4 regions of the Cellvibrio sp. ATLC23 genome follow, and region 1 is predicted to be linked to each of the others. Evidence: predicted binding sites of a transcription regulator. Region 1 holds the regulator's gene; each other region holds the start of a gene.
The links. The regulator sigma-54, encoded in region 1, starts transcription at its own class of promoters, with help from an activator protein. The targets are predictions, from matches to a motif close to TGGCACANNNNTTGCNNT.

Region 1 (3,660 bases):
CGACCCTGACAGGCCGCTGACGATCACCAGATGCATAACAAAATCCTGCTTAAGTGATTAGCGCTGCTTGATAAAGCGCTTCGTTGCTCTTGGCCGCCCGCAAACGCTGGCGGTATTCAGCGTTATTTAATGCACCAGCAAGCGCGGCGAGGGTTTGTAAATGTTCGCTATGGGCATCTTCCGGCACCAGCATGGCGAATAAAATATCGACTGGCTGCGAGTCTATGGCATCGAAGTCGATTGGCGCAGCCAGAGTGATCAGCGCACCTACGGTGCCGCTGCAATGCTCAACCCGGCAGTGGGGAATCGCAATGCCGTGGCCTATGCCGGTAGAACCCAGACGCTCGCGGCCAATCAGGCGGCGAAATAATTCATCGGCATCGATATCGGGAATATCTTGTGCGATGGTGTTGGCGAGCAACTCCAGTGCACGTTTTTTACTGCCACCTTCAACGCCACAAAGTGTGCGGCCGGGGCTAATCAGGGATTGAATTTGCATAACAAGGTGATGCTGTGCATCTCTCAACAAGTGATGCCGACATCGCATACTAGCAATGGCGGCATAGGTTCAAATTAACGATGGCTGGCTGCCATGCACTCAGCGATGACTGCGCATTTTCTCTTTGTGTTTAATCAATTGACGATCAAGCTTGTCGGATAGTGCATCAATAGCGGTATACAGGTCTTCATGGGTGGCATCGGCAAATAAATCTTTACCGCTTACATGAATAGTGGCTTCTGCTTTTTGAATCAGTTTATCTACCGAGAGGATGACATTAACACTGGTGATGCGGTCGTTGTGCAGGCTCAGTCGCTCCAATTTACTGGAGACATACTCTCTCATTGAATCAGTTACTTCTACGTGGTGACCGCTGATATTTAATTGCATAAGTACTTCCTCTCGCTGGAAACAAAACGGCTGTTACTAGAGCAGCCTCACAATACAACCTACATTAGACTCACACTGTTAATCTAGTTATTTTGAGCATTAATTGCTAAATCGTTTTGCGCTCATTCGATGGCGGAATGTTGAGCGACTCACGATATTTGGCAATCGTACGTCGCGCCACTTGAATGCCTTGCTCGCCGAGCAGGTCGGTAATTTTACTGTCGCTCAATGGTTTTTTCGGGTTTTCAGCACTGACCAATTTTTTGATGATGGCGCGAATTGCAGTCGATGAACACTCTCCGCCGCTGTCGGTGCTGACGTGACTGGAGAAAAAATATTTCAATTCAAAAATACCCTGCGGTGTGTGCATGTATTTTTGCGTAGTGACTCGCGAAATAGTCGATTCGTGCATCTCCACAATTTCGGCTATATCGTGCAGCACCAATGGCTTCATTGCCTCGGGGCCGTAATCTAAAAAGCCGCGCTGTTTTTCTACGATACAGCTCGCCACTTTCAGCAGGGTTTCATTGCGGCTTTGCAAACTTTTTAAGAACCAGCGCGCTTCTTGCAGATTATCTTTTAAAAATGTGTTGTCGGTGCTGGAGTCGGCGCGTTTCACCATGGAGGCGTAATCGGAATTGATGCGCAAGCGCGGCGCTATGTCCGGGTTGAGTTCAACTATCCAGCGACCATCGCGTTTGTCGACAAATACATCGGGAACAACGTATTCGGTATCGCCATTGGCAATCATATCGCCCGGCCGCGGATTTAAACTTTGAATTAAGGCTACCGCTTGGCTTAACTCTGCTTCTTTTAATTTGGTACGGCGCATTAGCTGGCGATAATCGCGGCTGCCGAGCACTGGCAAGTATTGTTTGGTAATTAACTTTGCCGCTTCCAAAAACGGTGTTTTGGGGTCAAATTGTTGCAACTGTACCAGCAGGCATTCAGATAGATTTTGGCTGCACACGCCGCAGGGATCAAACTGCTGTAAACGGTGTTGAACGGCTTGGACTTCATCCAGTTCCAGCTCTTCAAAATCGCCGCGCATACCTTCAAAAATTTCTTCGATACTGATGGACAGCATGCCGCTGGGCTCCACTGCATCGATAATTGCCATGGCCAGTACACGGTCGCGGTCCGACATAGGCGTCAGATTCAATTGCCACATCAGGTGGTCGTAGAGCGAATCTGTCACTGCGCGGCGGCTCTCGAAATCACCGTCTTCGTTGTCGTAATTGCTGGAGCTGCCGCTAGAGGAGGATTGGTACACATCATCCCAACTGGTATCTACTGGCAAATCGCTGGGAATGGAGTCGCTCCAATCGCCGCTGTCTGCGCTAAAGCTTTCGCCTTCGCCATAGACATCGCTATCGCCATCGCTGGTGTTACTGGTCTCGCTGTAATTATCGCCAGTAGAGGAAAAGTTTTCGCTTGCGGTAAAGTCGCTGCCGTGATCAGCGCCCGCTTCCGCGGCGATTTCCAATTGGCGGGTGTAATCTGCTTTGTCCTGCTCGCTACCTTCATACTCATTGGTTGAGTTTGACGAATCGAAGGCTTCTTCCATTTCCAGCATTGGGTTGGATTCGAGCGCTTCCTGGATTTCTTGTTGCAGATCTAAGGTCGATAGTTGCAAAAGGCGAATAGCCTGTTGCAATTGTGGGGTCATGGTCAGCTGTTGACCGAGTTTGAGCTGGAGAGATTGCTTCATTATGTGAACGACAAACCCTTATAACGCGGATGGAAAACATCGGATAAGGGGAGTTTAGTCAGGGTTTGGCGCGCAAGCAATACAGTTAAGCAAGCTTTATGCCTAATGGATAAAGATTGTTACTTGTCAAGTTTTTTGTGTGTTGCTTATGGTGGTGCCATTAAGGCAGTTGGTAACACTCTTAGCGCAGGGATTTGACTCGCTTACAAGCGGAAATGCTCACCCAGATAGACCTCGCGCACTTTAGTATTGCTGAGCACAGTGTCTGCATCACCTTCGGCAATAATGTGGCCTTCGCTGACAATATAAGCGGTCTCGCAGATATCCAGCGTCTCGCGCACGTTGTGGTCGGTAATTAACACGCCGATGCCGCGATCTTTAAGGTGGCGCACAATTTCTTTGATGTCGTTGACAGAGATGGGGTCAACACCGGCAAAGGGTTCATCGAGCAGAATGAATTTAGGGTCGGTGGCCAGCGCGCGGGCGATTTCTACCCGGCGGCGTTCACCGCCCGAAAGTGCCATGCCCAAGCTGTCACGGATGTGGGTGATATGGAACTCGCTCAGCAGCGACTCGAGCTTTGCCTGACGTTGAAAGCTATCTAAATCCTTGCGTGTCTCCAGAATCGCCATGATGTTATCGGCAACGCTCAGCTTGCGGAAAATCGATGCCTCTTGCGGCAAATAGCCAATACCTGCGCGCGCGCGCCCGTGAATTGGGAGCTGGGTAAGGTCGCGGTCGTCAATCAACACTGTGCCGTTATCGGCAGCTACCAGCCCGGCAATCATATAAAAACAGGTGGTTTTACCCGCGCCATTGGGGCCGAGTAAACCAACAATGCGGCCGCTTTCAACGGTGATGGATACGTCGATAACGACTTTGCGTTTTTTGTAGCTTTTAGCCAGATGGCGTGCGTGCAGAGTAGGCATAGGTATTATTGCGCAGCGTTGGATGATGAGGTGGGAGCACTTGGGTCGGTGTTGTTCGTCTTCGGCGGAATCACAATTTCGATTCGCTGGCCGGTGCCGGATGCGCTGGTATTGCCAGCTGCTTTCATCAC
Region 2 (3,660 bases), on a different contig from region 1:
TGAATGTTCAGGCTTATGTAGATACTGATGGCCGTTTAAAGGTGCGTGATCTGGCGACCGGTGTTGCTTCTCAGTTAGATATTTCAACCGTAAGCGGTAGTAATGGTTTAACTACCGCAATAGATGCGATAACACCTGCGGATATTACCGTTGGCCAACCTAAGGTAACCAATGATTACGCGTCACATACTCTGGTTATTCAGGGACCTAATAAAGCTGCGCCGGTTACTTATATCAGTAAATATGGTGCTGGTGCAGATCAAACTGCATCTGAGTTAAATTCACTTGCTGGTATCAGTGCTACGGCGCGCACTACTGCCACTGTGTTACGCGAGGTACCTGCTAACCCTGGTCCACCAGCAGTTGCTGCGAAGCCCTTTGATAATAATACGGGTACGTTTACCTTAAATGGTGTGGTGCTAACTTCATCGACTGCAGTCGATATGACGGAGCTTGCCAAGGAAATTAATAAGCTGAGCAAGTCTACATTGTTTGGAATTACTGCCAGTGTTAATGAACTTACCGGTGACCTTGAAGTGGTGTCTGCCACTGGACGTGATTTGGAGTTTTCATTTGGTAGCGCAGGCGATGTGGTGGGCATTATTGGTAACCAAGGGGTGCTGCAAGAAATCGATACAATTACAACTCCTGCATTGGTGGGTAGTGCGATTAACGTGGGTGGTGAAATTACTGTAACCATGCAAGAGGGTTACTCAATTACAAGCAGCCAACCCACAACTCCCGTGAGCGGCGGCATTTTATTTGGTGCGATTGGCGACCCGACTTTTTTTACACCAGTGCCAATTAATGCATTCAATCCTAACGATCAAAAAACTTTTAATCACGCCACTACCACCCCGATATATGACAGCTTGGGTAATGTTCATTCAATGCGTCAGTATTTTGTAAAACAAGCATACGATCCGGCCGATCCAACTACCTCCGCCAATCATTGGAAAATGTATGTACAGATCGATGGGCAAAATGTGGGTGATCCTGATCCTACTTTACCGTCACCAGACAATACTTTGCCCACTATGGCCTCGTTTGATGTGCATTTCACTCCCGAGGGAACCATTAACTCATCAATGACTGATGCCATCCTTATTTCTAACTGGACGCCGCTGGGTAAGGATGGAACTCCTTTAGGTGCACTGGGCCCGCTGAATGTGTTGCAGGGGGGAACTATTCCAGTGGCAGAGCCGCCTGCTAGCTCCAACTTCATGATCGATCTTACTGGTAGTACTCAGTTTGGTAGTGTGTTTTCAGTAGAGCAGTTGGATCAAAATGGTTATACAACAGGTCGTTTAGCAGGTTTGGACATCAGCAATACCGGTATTGTGTTTGCGCGTTTTACGAATGGAGAGGCGCAAGTGTTAGGGCAGGTTGCACTGGCAAACTTTGCCAGCGTGGATGGCTTGAAGCCAACTGGCGACACTATGTGGGCGCAAACCTTTGAATCAGGTGAGGCGATTGTAGGCGCGCCAGGTTCATCCCAGTTAGGCAATATCACCGCTGGTGCGGTTGAAGAGTCCAACGTGGATCTATCCGAGCAGTTGGTGAACCTGATTATTGCCCAGCGGAATTATCAAGCGAACGCAAAAACCATCGAAACAGCCAATGCAACGACTCAGACAATTTTGAACCTTCGTTAATAAGTCAGGTGGGTGGCGCACAGCGATACCCACCAGCATCCATAGAATCGAGCGGCAAACAGCGGAAGCAGTTTGCCGCTTCTTTATTTATCTGCTTTTACTTATCCTGTTTTTATCGCGTGCTAACCAAAATTCCTTATAAATATCAGTACCTTATTGCTTATCTTTCGCGAGCTATTTACTTGGCATCGCTCTTGCAAAACCTTCAGTAACGGCAAATCCGCCAAAAAACTAGCGGAAACTTTATCGCTAGCGACTGGAGACATTCTTGTGGACAAAGCGCTCTTTATCGCCATGACCGGCGCCAAGCACAACATGCTGGCACAGGCTAATCGCGCCAATAACCTTGCCAACGTCAATACCACTGGTTTTCGTGCGGACTTTGAACAGTCACGCAGCATGGGGGTTTATTACGGCGATGGTCAGCCAACCCGCGCTTACGCAATGACGGAATCTCCACGTGCGGATTTCACCTCGGGCGCAATGATTGCCACCAATAATCCGCTTGATGTCGCAATTCAAGGCGACGGCTTTTTTGCCGTGCAATCTGTTGATGGCACTGAGGCCTATACCCGCGCCGGTAATTTTGCGGTAGATGCAGCCGGCACTCTGCGTACAGCTAATGGCTTGGTGGTGTTAGGTGATGGTGGGCCGATCAACATTCCCGAAAACGAAAAAGTGCAAGTGGGCGCAGACGGCACTATTTCTATTGTTGGCCAAGGCCAAGGGCCGGAAGCAATGGTGGAAGTAGGGCGTTTGAAATTAGTGAACCCCGATGTGCAAGCGATTGAAAAAGGTGATGACGGTTTGTTTCGCCAGCGTGATGGTTTAGCTGCATTACCCGCGGTTGAAGTGACCTTGCGCAGCGGCATGTTGGAAAGCAGTAACGTCAATCCGATTGATGAATTTACGCAAATTCTCAGTCTTTCGCGCCAATATGAAATGCAAGTAAAACTGATGAAAACAGCCGAAGAAAATTCAGCGAGTTCAGCGCAGCTGTTACAAATCTCCTAAGCACAATTAATTTCATTGCACTTGTAGTAAAGCAATAGATAGCTAATTTGAGGAACACATTATGATCGCCTCCCTCTACGTCAGTAAAACCGGCTTGTCGGCACAAGATCGACAACTCACTACTATTTCCAATAATTTGGCGAATACCAGCACGGTAGGTTTTAAACGTGACCGCGCCATTTTTGAAGATTTGTTGTATCAAAACCAGCGTCAGCCGGGTGCACAACAAACGCAAGAAACCCAATTGCCTTCTGGTTTGCAATTGGGTGCCGGTGTACGCGTGGTTGCAACGCAAAAAGAATTTACCCAAGGAAGTTTGCAAGTGACTGAGCAGTCACTCGATGTCGCAATTGACGGGCACGGTTTTTTACAAGTGCTGCAACCCGATGGCACCATCGCGTATACCCGCAATGGGCAATTGCAAATCAATGGCGAAGGGCAGTTAGTGAATGCCGATGGTTATTTATTAGAGCCCGCGATTATTGTTCCCGAAGGCGCAAATAAAATCACCATTGGTACAGATGGTTCGGTGAATGCTTATTCACCCGGTCAGCCAGATCCACAACAGCTTGGCGATATTACGCTGGCAGATTTTATTAACCATTCCGGCTTGCAGGCGATTGGTGGCAATTTATTTGTAGAGACCGTAGCGAGCGGAAATCCTGTGCAGGGTACACCCGGTGAAAATGGTTTGGGTGTTATTAAGCAGGGCATGCTGGAAAATTCCAATGTCGATATAGTCGAAGAAATGGTGAATATGATTACCACCCAACGCGCTTATGAAATGAATTCCAAAGTGGTATCCACTGCCGATCAGATGTTGCAGTTTATTACCCAGAATCTTTAATCGAGCGATTTAATATGCCTACTTTAATGATGTGTAATTCACGCTGGCTAAAACTGATTGCATTATGGCTAATGCTCGTCAGTCTTAGCGGTTGTTTTACCAACAAAAAACCGGAGCCGGATGATCCTGCTTATGCTCCCACTA
Region 3 (3,660 bases), on a different contig from region 1:
AAATTCGGTGCGGGAGTTTCTTCAACCACTTTTTGGTTACGGCGTTGCAGCGAGCAATCGCGTTCGCCGAGTGCGAGTACATTGCCTTGGCCATCGCCAAAAATTTGTACTTCTACGTGGCGGGCGTTATCGACAAAACGCTCGAGAAATACGCCGCTATCGCTAAAAAAGTTTTGCCCTAAACGTTTTACGCTTTCGTAAGCGGCAACTAATTCGGCTTCGTTATTACAGCGGGTTAAACCTATGCCACCACCGCCGGCGGTGCTTTTTAACATCACTGGGTAACCCAGTTGTGCGGCAGAGCTTACGGCTTCTTCCAGAGAGTCCAACAAACCTGTTCCAGGGGTAAGGGGAACACCGGCTTTTTCGGCGATTTCACGGGAGGTATGCTTTAAACCAAATTCGCGAATTTGCGCCGGAGTTGGACCGCAAAAGGCAATGCCTTCCGCTTCGCACTGCTCACAAAATTTCGCATTTTCCGAGAGAAAACCATAGCCGGGAATAATTGCTTGCGCGCCGGTTGCTTTGGCAGCGGCGAGAATCAAATCGGATTTTAGATAACTTTCCGCTGCCGTATTACCGCCGAGGCAAATTGCTTTGTCACAGGCAGTGACGTGCGCTGAATTACGGTCGGCATCGGAATAAACTGCAACAGACTCGATGCCCATTTTTTTCAGCGTTTTCGCAATGCGCACCGCGATCTCTCCACGGTTGGCGATAAGTACGGTCTTCAACATGATTCTTCTCCGGCTGTAATTTTTAATTACTTTTGTAGTGATTTAATGTAGGCGCGCCATCCACCCATATGGGTAATATCAGTTGCGCCATTGACAGCAGCGCCTTCGCAAATAAAACCTTTTACTTCGCGACCATCGTGCAAACTCAATGTGCCTATCCCGAGCGGTGCGGGGATTAGCGCAACAAAACTACCGAAGTGCTGCAGGGGTACATCCCACAATTCCACGATAATTTGCGCACCTTCTGCATCGCTGCGAATTAATCCGGGTTTAGGCGGAGTGGTATTCGGCAGTGCATACAAACGGTAATTGCTGGCGGTAAAACTGCTTTCAACAAAAAGCGCATTGCGTTCTTGTAATTGCACATTGAGTGGCATGCCGGTCAAATGTGCGCCGACAACAGCGAGGCGAACATAGCCTTGCGGTGCAGTATTTTTTTGCACGAGTGGTGGTGTTGCTTGAGGGGTGGCTCCCAGCGATAAATTAACGCTGCTGTGCCATTTTTTTCCGAAGGCGGCGAGTGCAGCGTCTTGCCACGCGGGTGCTATGAGTGTGATACCAAATGGCAAACCATCGGCACGCATAACAGCGGGTAAGGCGAGGGCAGAACAATCGGCGAGGTTGACAAAATTGGTGTAGGTGCCCAGTTGACTGTTAACGCCGATTGGGTCGGCAGTAACTTCCGCAATTGTGGGGTGGCGGGGTGATGTGGGAACCAGAAGCGCATCCACATCGCCCATTAATAGTTGTATTTCACGAGCAAGATCGGCGCGGCGATATTCAGCGCGATAGGTATCGGTCGCCGAAAAATTCACGGCGTTTTCAATAATGCCGCGCACAACATTATTCATATCGGCTGCGTGTGCTTGCATAAAGTCTGCAATCGCCGCGTGCCGCTCTGCGACCCAAGGGCCGCCGTACAACAACTGTGCGAGCGCGAACATAGGGGCGAAATCCACAGTGACTAACTCAACCCCGGCGTCTGACATCAGTTTGAGTGTTTCCAGCCATGCGGCCTCGGCTTGGGTGTCGCCAAACCAATTGGGTGAGGCCGGAATTGCAAATCGAGGTGTGGCTGAAAAGTAAGTTGCTGCAGCTGGCGCAAGGCGCGAGTAGCCATCGGTAGGATCAAATCCTTCCATCACACTTGCAACGGTTTCGGCATCATCGACTGTCAGTGCAAAAACTGAAACACAATCCAAACTGCGGCATGCAGGCACTACACCACTGGTACTGAAGCGGCCTTTTGTTGGTTTCAATCCCACTATATTGTTGAAGCCTGCGGGGACGCGGCCGGAGCCTGCGGTATCCGTACCCAAACTAAATGGCACTAAACCGCGTGCAACCGTGGTGGCTGAGCCAGAGCTGGAGCCGCCGGAAACATAATCTGCATGAAATGCATTGGGCACTGCGCCGTAAGGTGAGCGAGTGCCGACAAGGCCGGTAGCAAATTGGTCGAGATTGGTTTTGCCGAGCACAATGGCACCGGCTTGTTTGAGGCGTGCTACCGATGTGGCATCGGTGTCGGGAATGTAGGTAAAGGCAGGGCAGGCGGCAGTAGTGGGAATGCCTGCGACATCGATATTGTCTTTTACTGCAAAGGGCACACCGAACAGTGGCAGACTGGCTGAGTCGCCCAAGTGCGCCAATGCATCAATTTGTCTATCCAGTTCTGCCGCTGAGACGATATAAATCCAGGCGGCGTCATCGCTATTGAGTTGGGCGCGCAATGATTGCAGCGCGGCGCGCGGCGCCAACCCCTGGTCGCGATAAGCAGCAAGCCATTGGTCAATGGTCCAACCTGCAGTGGTGTGGTGTTGATCCTGCGTCATTATTGTTCCTGCGTTGAATACGTAAATACAATCTTGGATACAAGCCTGTATTCGCAGAAACCATGCCAACCTGAAAAAATGCTCGAATTCCCCTCGGTCGACATGTAAAAAACTATTGTTAATCAATGAGTTAAATAACGTAGAAAAACCGCTGGAGGGGCTGTTAGTAGCGCTGCCGGGACTGAGTTTTGTGCGCTGAAGTTGTGCGCTGGATTTTTTATGCAGAGCTAAATTGGTGCGATTGTCTCGTCTCAGTTCATCTCAGTTTTTATAAATATTGAGATATGGAGATGTTTAAACTATAGTTCATCTCAATATTTTTTGTTTTTGAGATGAATTGAGATGATTAAGCGGCCACCATCTAAGGATGCTCTTCCGGAGCTTCCTTATCAGTACATTAAGGAAAATTATCCAGAGCAAGCAATGGATTACATCGCTTTCTATCAGCCCATGGATAGTAAGGGTTCATATCATCACTATGATGATTTCCGGCATAGGGTTCCAAAGAATTTGTCGGTGGATCTCGCTTGGGCGATGACTAAGTCAGCGAGGACAGGTGTGGCCCAGCGTTTATTTTGGGTGCGTGAACCATTGCAGGCTTGTACTTTTATACCCACCAATTTAATACAAAAAACGACCACTATCGTAGATCAAAATGCAACAACTGCTGCATTGGAGTGGACAGTAAATAAAATTGGTGAGGGGCAGCATCTACAGTATTTATTTAATGACTTGGTTGAGGATGAATCGATAAGTAGTAGCCAGCTAGAGGGAGCAGCGACTACAACGCGTGTAGCCAAGGATATGATCAAGCGTAAAAGAGAACCAAGAACGCTCGATGAAAGAATGATTCTTGGTAATTTGAAGATGATGAGTTTTGCTTGGAATAATAGAAGTCTTGAAATTACTGCTGCATTAATAAAAGAGATGCATAAAGTAGGTGTCGAGGGTATCGATAATGATAAATATGCGCCTGGAGCGTTTCGGGTAAGTGATGATGTCATTATTGGCGATGACTACGGTAATATTTTTCATCAACCGCCAAGCGCAGATGGGATTGAGCTAAGGCTAGCTATGCTATGTGACTGGAT
Region 4 (3,660 bases), on a different contig from region 1:
GGCAGGTGCCCAAGCGCAGTGTAAAATGCGCGGCCGCCATCGTAGTCGTGGTACCAGGCGATGGGGTGAAATTTGCCCATGCCTTCACCTTTTTTCTCGCCCCACTGTACTTTGGGGTCATAGGTCTGCTCATCAACCGCAAGAATGTAATTCAAGCCTTTAATTCGCTCTGCGCCGAATTCGTACCATTCATCGGTCCACAAAAACCGCTCTGGCATGCGCTCTACACCGGGAAATTTGCGATTGGTGACGGTGAGTTCGGCAGTTTGAATAACAGGATGAATATGAAAGGTGCGCCCCACCATTTTGGTGTACCAGTCCCAGTCGTATTCGGTATCCGATGCGCTGTGAATGCCAACAAAACCTTTGCCGGAACGGATAAAACGCTCCATCGCGGCTTGTTGTTCATCGTTGAGGATATCGCCGGTGGTTAACAGAAAAATGACGGCTTGGTAATTTTTGAGCTTTTCATCATTGAAGATGCTTGCATCTTCATGCCAATCAATATTGAAGTGGTGGCGCAAGGCCATAGCGCGCATGGCGGTAACCCCTTCATTAACCGACTCATGATGCCAGCCATTGGTTTTGGTGAAGAGTAAAACGTTAAATTGTTGTGCCTGGGCGCTGAGGGTGGTGCAGAGGGATGCGCAGATCAGAGCAAAGGATAACGCGATTCGTCTATACATATTATTGCCTCGCTGATAGGGGGTATTGTTGTCCCGGTTTCTTCTTATCTTTTTTTAAACCGGCGCCATCATAAGCGATACAAATATATAGGCAATAAAAAAGGGCGCTGAGAGCGCCCTTTTTGGAATGGTCTAATTCGCAGTGAGAACTAGGCGGCGCGACGACGTGAAGCCATCAAACCTAATAGGCCCAGCGCAAACAGCATCACAGAGCCTGACTCTGGAACCTTAACGGCTTCAAAGGTGATGGACTTAAGTTTGAAATAATCATTGTTTTGCGAAAGCGTTCCACCAAAAGCACGGTTGTATGCGCCAACCAGCCAATATTGCGCCTTCACATCGGCAGGGTTAACTGCAAAAGTACCTACGCCGTTGCGATCGTAGTTGCCAACCACGCTCCAGCCACTGCTGAGCAGTGCTGCCCAGTTGCTGCCAAAGCCGGTAAGGCCGCCAGAGAAAGGGGCTGCGCCTGTGTAAGCTAATACGGATACATCGGCATCGGTTTTGTACCAGCCAATGCCCAGGCCGCTTACATCGACAACTTTGTCAAACGAGAATAGCAGGGCATCGTAATCCCCATTGGAATTGTCGACTGAGTGTTGTGGGCTGTTTGCTTTTTCGACGCCAATGCCCGAACCAGACCATCGTGCAATTTGATCTTGTGCGATGGCTTTGTCACCTGTGGATTTGTTGGACCATCCAGTGACCACGACATTGGCTTCTGTTGATGTGTAGCTAAACGAATTGGTGTAGCCGGCGGTGTTGGGCGCCAGGTTGATAGTGACCGGTACAGCAAGCGCATTCATAGCGACGCCGGTGCTCAATGCGAGTCCTGCAATAAGCGATTTAATTGGTAGCATGATAATTAAGTCCATTGGGTGAGTAGTGGTAGGTACTGCAGCGCAATCTAAGGCAATTTTTGCGCCATGATTGTAACCATTTGATTTTCTGCGTGATCCGTTTTGTACCTTATGCTCCAACAATTTTTTATGTAAGAAATGTCGACATCATCCTATTTGTGGGTGGCAGCGGTTAACGGGCTGAGGTGACTTGTTAAATGTATTTTGGGCTGCGTGGCAACTTTACCCAGAGTCGGGCAGCGGGCACACTGGGTTTGTTCACTAGCATCGAGTGTTTTATGACGTTGACTGAATTGCGCTATATCGTTGTGCTTGCTGAAGAGCAGCATTTTGGCCGAACAGCTGAGCGCTGCCATGTAAGTCAGCCCAGCCTCAGTATTGCGGTGCGCAAGCTTGAGGAGGAGTTGGGGGTGGTGCTGTTTGAACGCAGTAAAACCAACGTCCGCGCCACCCTCTTAGGGGATAAAATTGTTGCCCAAGCCAGATTGTTGTTGGCTGATGTGGCAGTGATTAAATCCTTGGCTGAGGCGGGGAGAGATCAGCTGAGCAACCCTTTGGTGCTGGGCACAATTTTTACTTTGGGGCCTTATCTGCTGCCACAGCTTATCCCGCACCTGAAGCAGCAAGCGCCCAATATGCCGCTTTATGTGCAGGAAGATTACGCCGAGAGTTTGCGCAAAAAGCTTCGCGATGGCGTGCTGGATGCGATTGTGGTGTCGCTGCCGTTTACTGAGCCGGATGTAGTGACCCAAGAATTATTTGATGAGCCGCTAGTGGTGGTTATGCCGCAGTCGCATCCGCTGGCGCGTAAGCAGGAGGTTACCCCTGCGGATATCGCAAGCGCCAATTTACTGTTGCCGGGAGCGGGGCATTGCCTGCGCGAGCAAATCTTGGCATTGCATCCTGAATGGCGCGATGATCAGTCGGCACGCCACAGGGCTGAAGGAAATAGTCTTGAAACCTTGCGCTGTATGGTGGCGGCAGGATTGGGTGTGAGTGTGTTGCCGCGTTCAGCGGCAGAATCGGGATTATGTGCAGCTAATCGATTGGTCGCTCGTCCGCTGGTGGGCGGGCAGCGCAAGCTGGGGTTGGCGTGGCGTGCAAGTTTCCCGCGCCACAAGGCGATTGATGTGCTGCGCAAGGCAATCCAGACTTGTAGTGGCGCCTACTGGAATTTCACTACTGAGCAGGAAGCGGTTGAGCAGACCATGCTGCCGCTGCAAGGTTGGTAATAATTGAATGCCATGTGGCGATGAGTACAGGTATGAATCCCCTTAAAAAAATTGTCATCCTCGGTGGCGGAACATCCGGCTGGATTGCAGCCTCGATGCTGGCAGCTCATTTCAAGCGCGAGCGGTGCGAGATCGAGTTGATCGAGTCAGATGAAATAAGCTCGGTTGGCGTGGGTGAGTCCACTATTCCACCGGTGGTGCGCCTGATTAACCGCTTGGGTATCGATGAGGCCGAGTTTATCCGTGAGACTCAGGCCTGTTATAAGCTGGGGATTAAGTTCGTCGATTGGCGCACCAAAAATCAATCTTATTTCCACCCCTATGGCGCACTGGGTAAACGCATCGACGCGCAAGATTTTTATCAGTGCTGGCTCAAGGCGACTATGGCTGGGGAGCAGTACGATTTGCAGGATTTTTCGCCGTGTGCGGTGATGGCGGCGCAGGAGCGTTTTTTTCCTCCCATGCAAGCGATAAATACGCCGATAGGCGGCGCCAGTTATGCAGTGCATCTGGATGCCAAGCTGGTCGCTGCTTATCTGCGCCGCTACGCTGAGGCGCGCGGTGTGGTGCGCAGCGAGGGCAATTGTGTGCAGGTGCTACGCAAGGATAATGGTTTTTTCGATGCGCTTGAATTGTCGGATGGGCGCAGCATTCACGGCGACTTTTTTATCGACTGCTCGGGTTTTAGTGCGCAGCTGATCGAAAAGGCACTTGGTGTTGAGTTTGAAGATTGGTCGAGCTATTTGCCCTGCGATCGCGCCATAGTGGTTAAAACCCAGGTGGCGGGCTCGCGCATGCCCTATACCACGGCGACGGCGCGTAAATCCGGTTGGGCTTGGCGTATCCCGTTGCGCAATGGCACGGGGCATGGCTATGTTTATT

Region 2: the regulator sigma-54 is predicted to act here: its motif matches at 1,839-1,856, upstream of flgF (flagellar basal-body rod protein FlgF).
Region 3: the regulator sigma-54 is predicted to act here: its motif matches at 2,620-2,637, upstream of atzF (allophanate hydrolase).
Region 4: the regulator sigma-54 is predicted to act here: its motif matches at 1,596-1,613, upstream of xdp1 (exosortase-dependent surface protein XDP1).

What each region holds. Positions count from the first base shown of each region.
Region 1 is NZ_JBXUOS010000006.1:205,372-209,031, reverse strand. Features, by position in the region: gene rapZ (RNase adapter RapZ) at 1-36, opposite strand, end outside; gene ptsN (PTS IIA-like nitrogen regulatory protein PtsN) at 50-499, opposite strand; gene hpf (ribosome hibernation-promoting factor, HPF/YfiA family) at 599-889, opposite strand; gene AC2CG4_RS11860 (RNA polymerase factor sigma-54) at 996-2,600, opposite strand; gene lptB (LPS export ABC transporter ATP-binding protein) at 2,804-3,529, opposite strand; gene lptA (lipopolysaccharide transport periplasmic protein LptA) at 3,535-3,660, opposite strand, start outside.
Region 2 is NZ_JBXUOS010000011.1:80,691-84,350, reverse strand. Features, by position in the region: gene AC2CG4_RS16310 (flagellar hook-basal body complex protein) at 1-1,655, shown strand, start outside; gene flgF (flagellar basal-body rod protein FlgF) at 1,926-2,669, shown strand; gene flgG (flagellar basal-body rod protein FlgG) at 2,731-3,516, shown strand; gene flgH (flagellar basal body L-ring protein FlgH) at 3,543-3,660, shown strand, end outside.
Region 3 is NZ_JBXUOS010000002.1:30,866-34,525, reverse strand. Features, by position in the region: gene uca (urea carboxylase) at 1-737, opposite strand, end outside; gene atzF (allophanate hydrolase) at 764-2,569, opposite strand; gene AC2CG4_RS03160 (Fic family protein) at 2,912-3,660, shown strand, end outside.
Region 4 is NZ_JBXUOS010000002.1:524,838-528,497, reverse strand. Features, by position in the region: gene AC2CG4_RS05245 (ThuA domain-containing protein) at 1-686, opposite strand, end outside; gene xdp1 (exosortase-dependent surface protein XDP1) at 836-1,546, opposite strand; gene AC2CG4_RS05235 (hydrogen peroxide-inducible genes activator) at 1,825-2,778, shown strand; gene AC2CG4_RS05230 (tryptophan halogenase family protein) at 2,811-3,660, shown strand, end outside.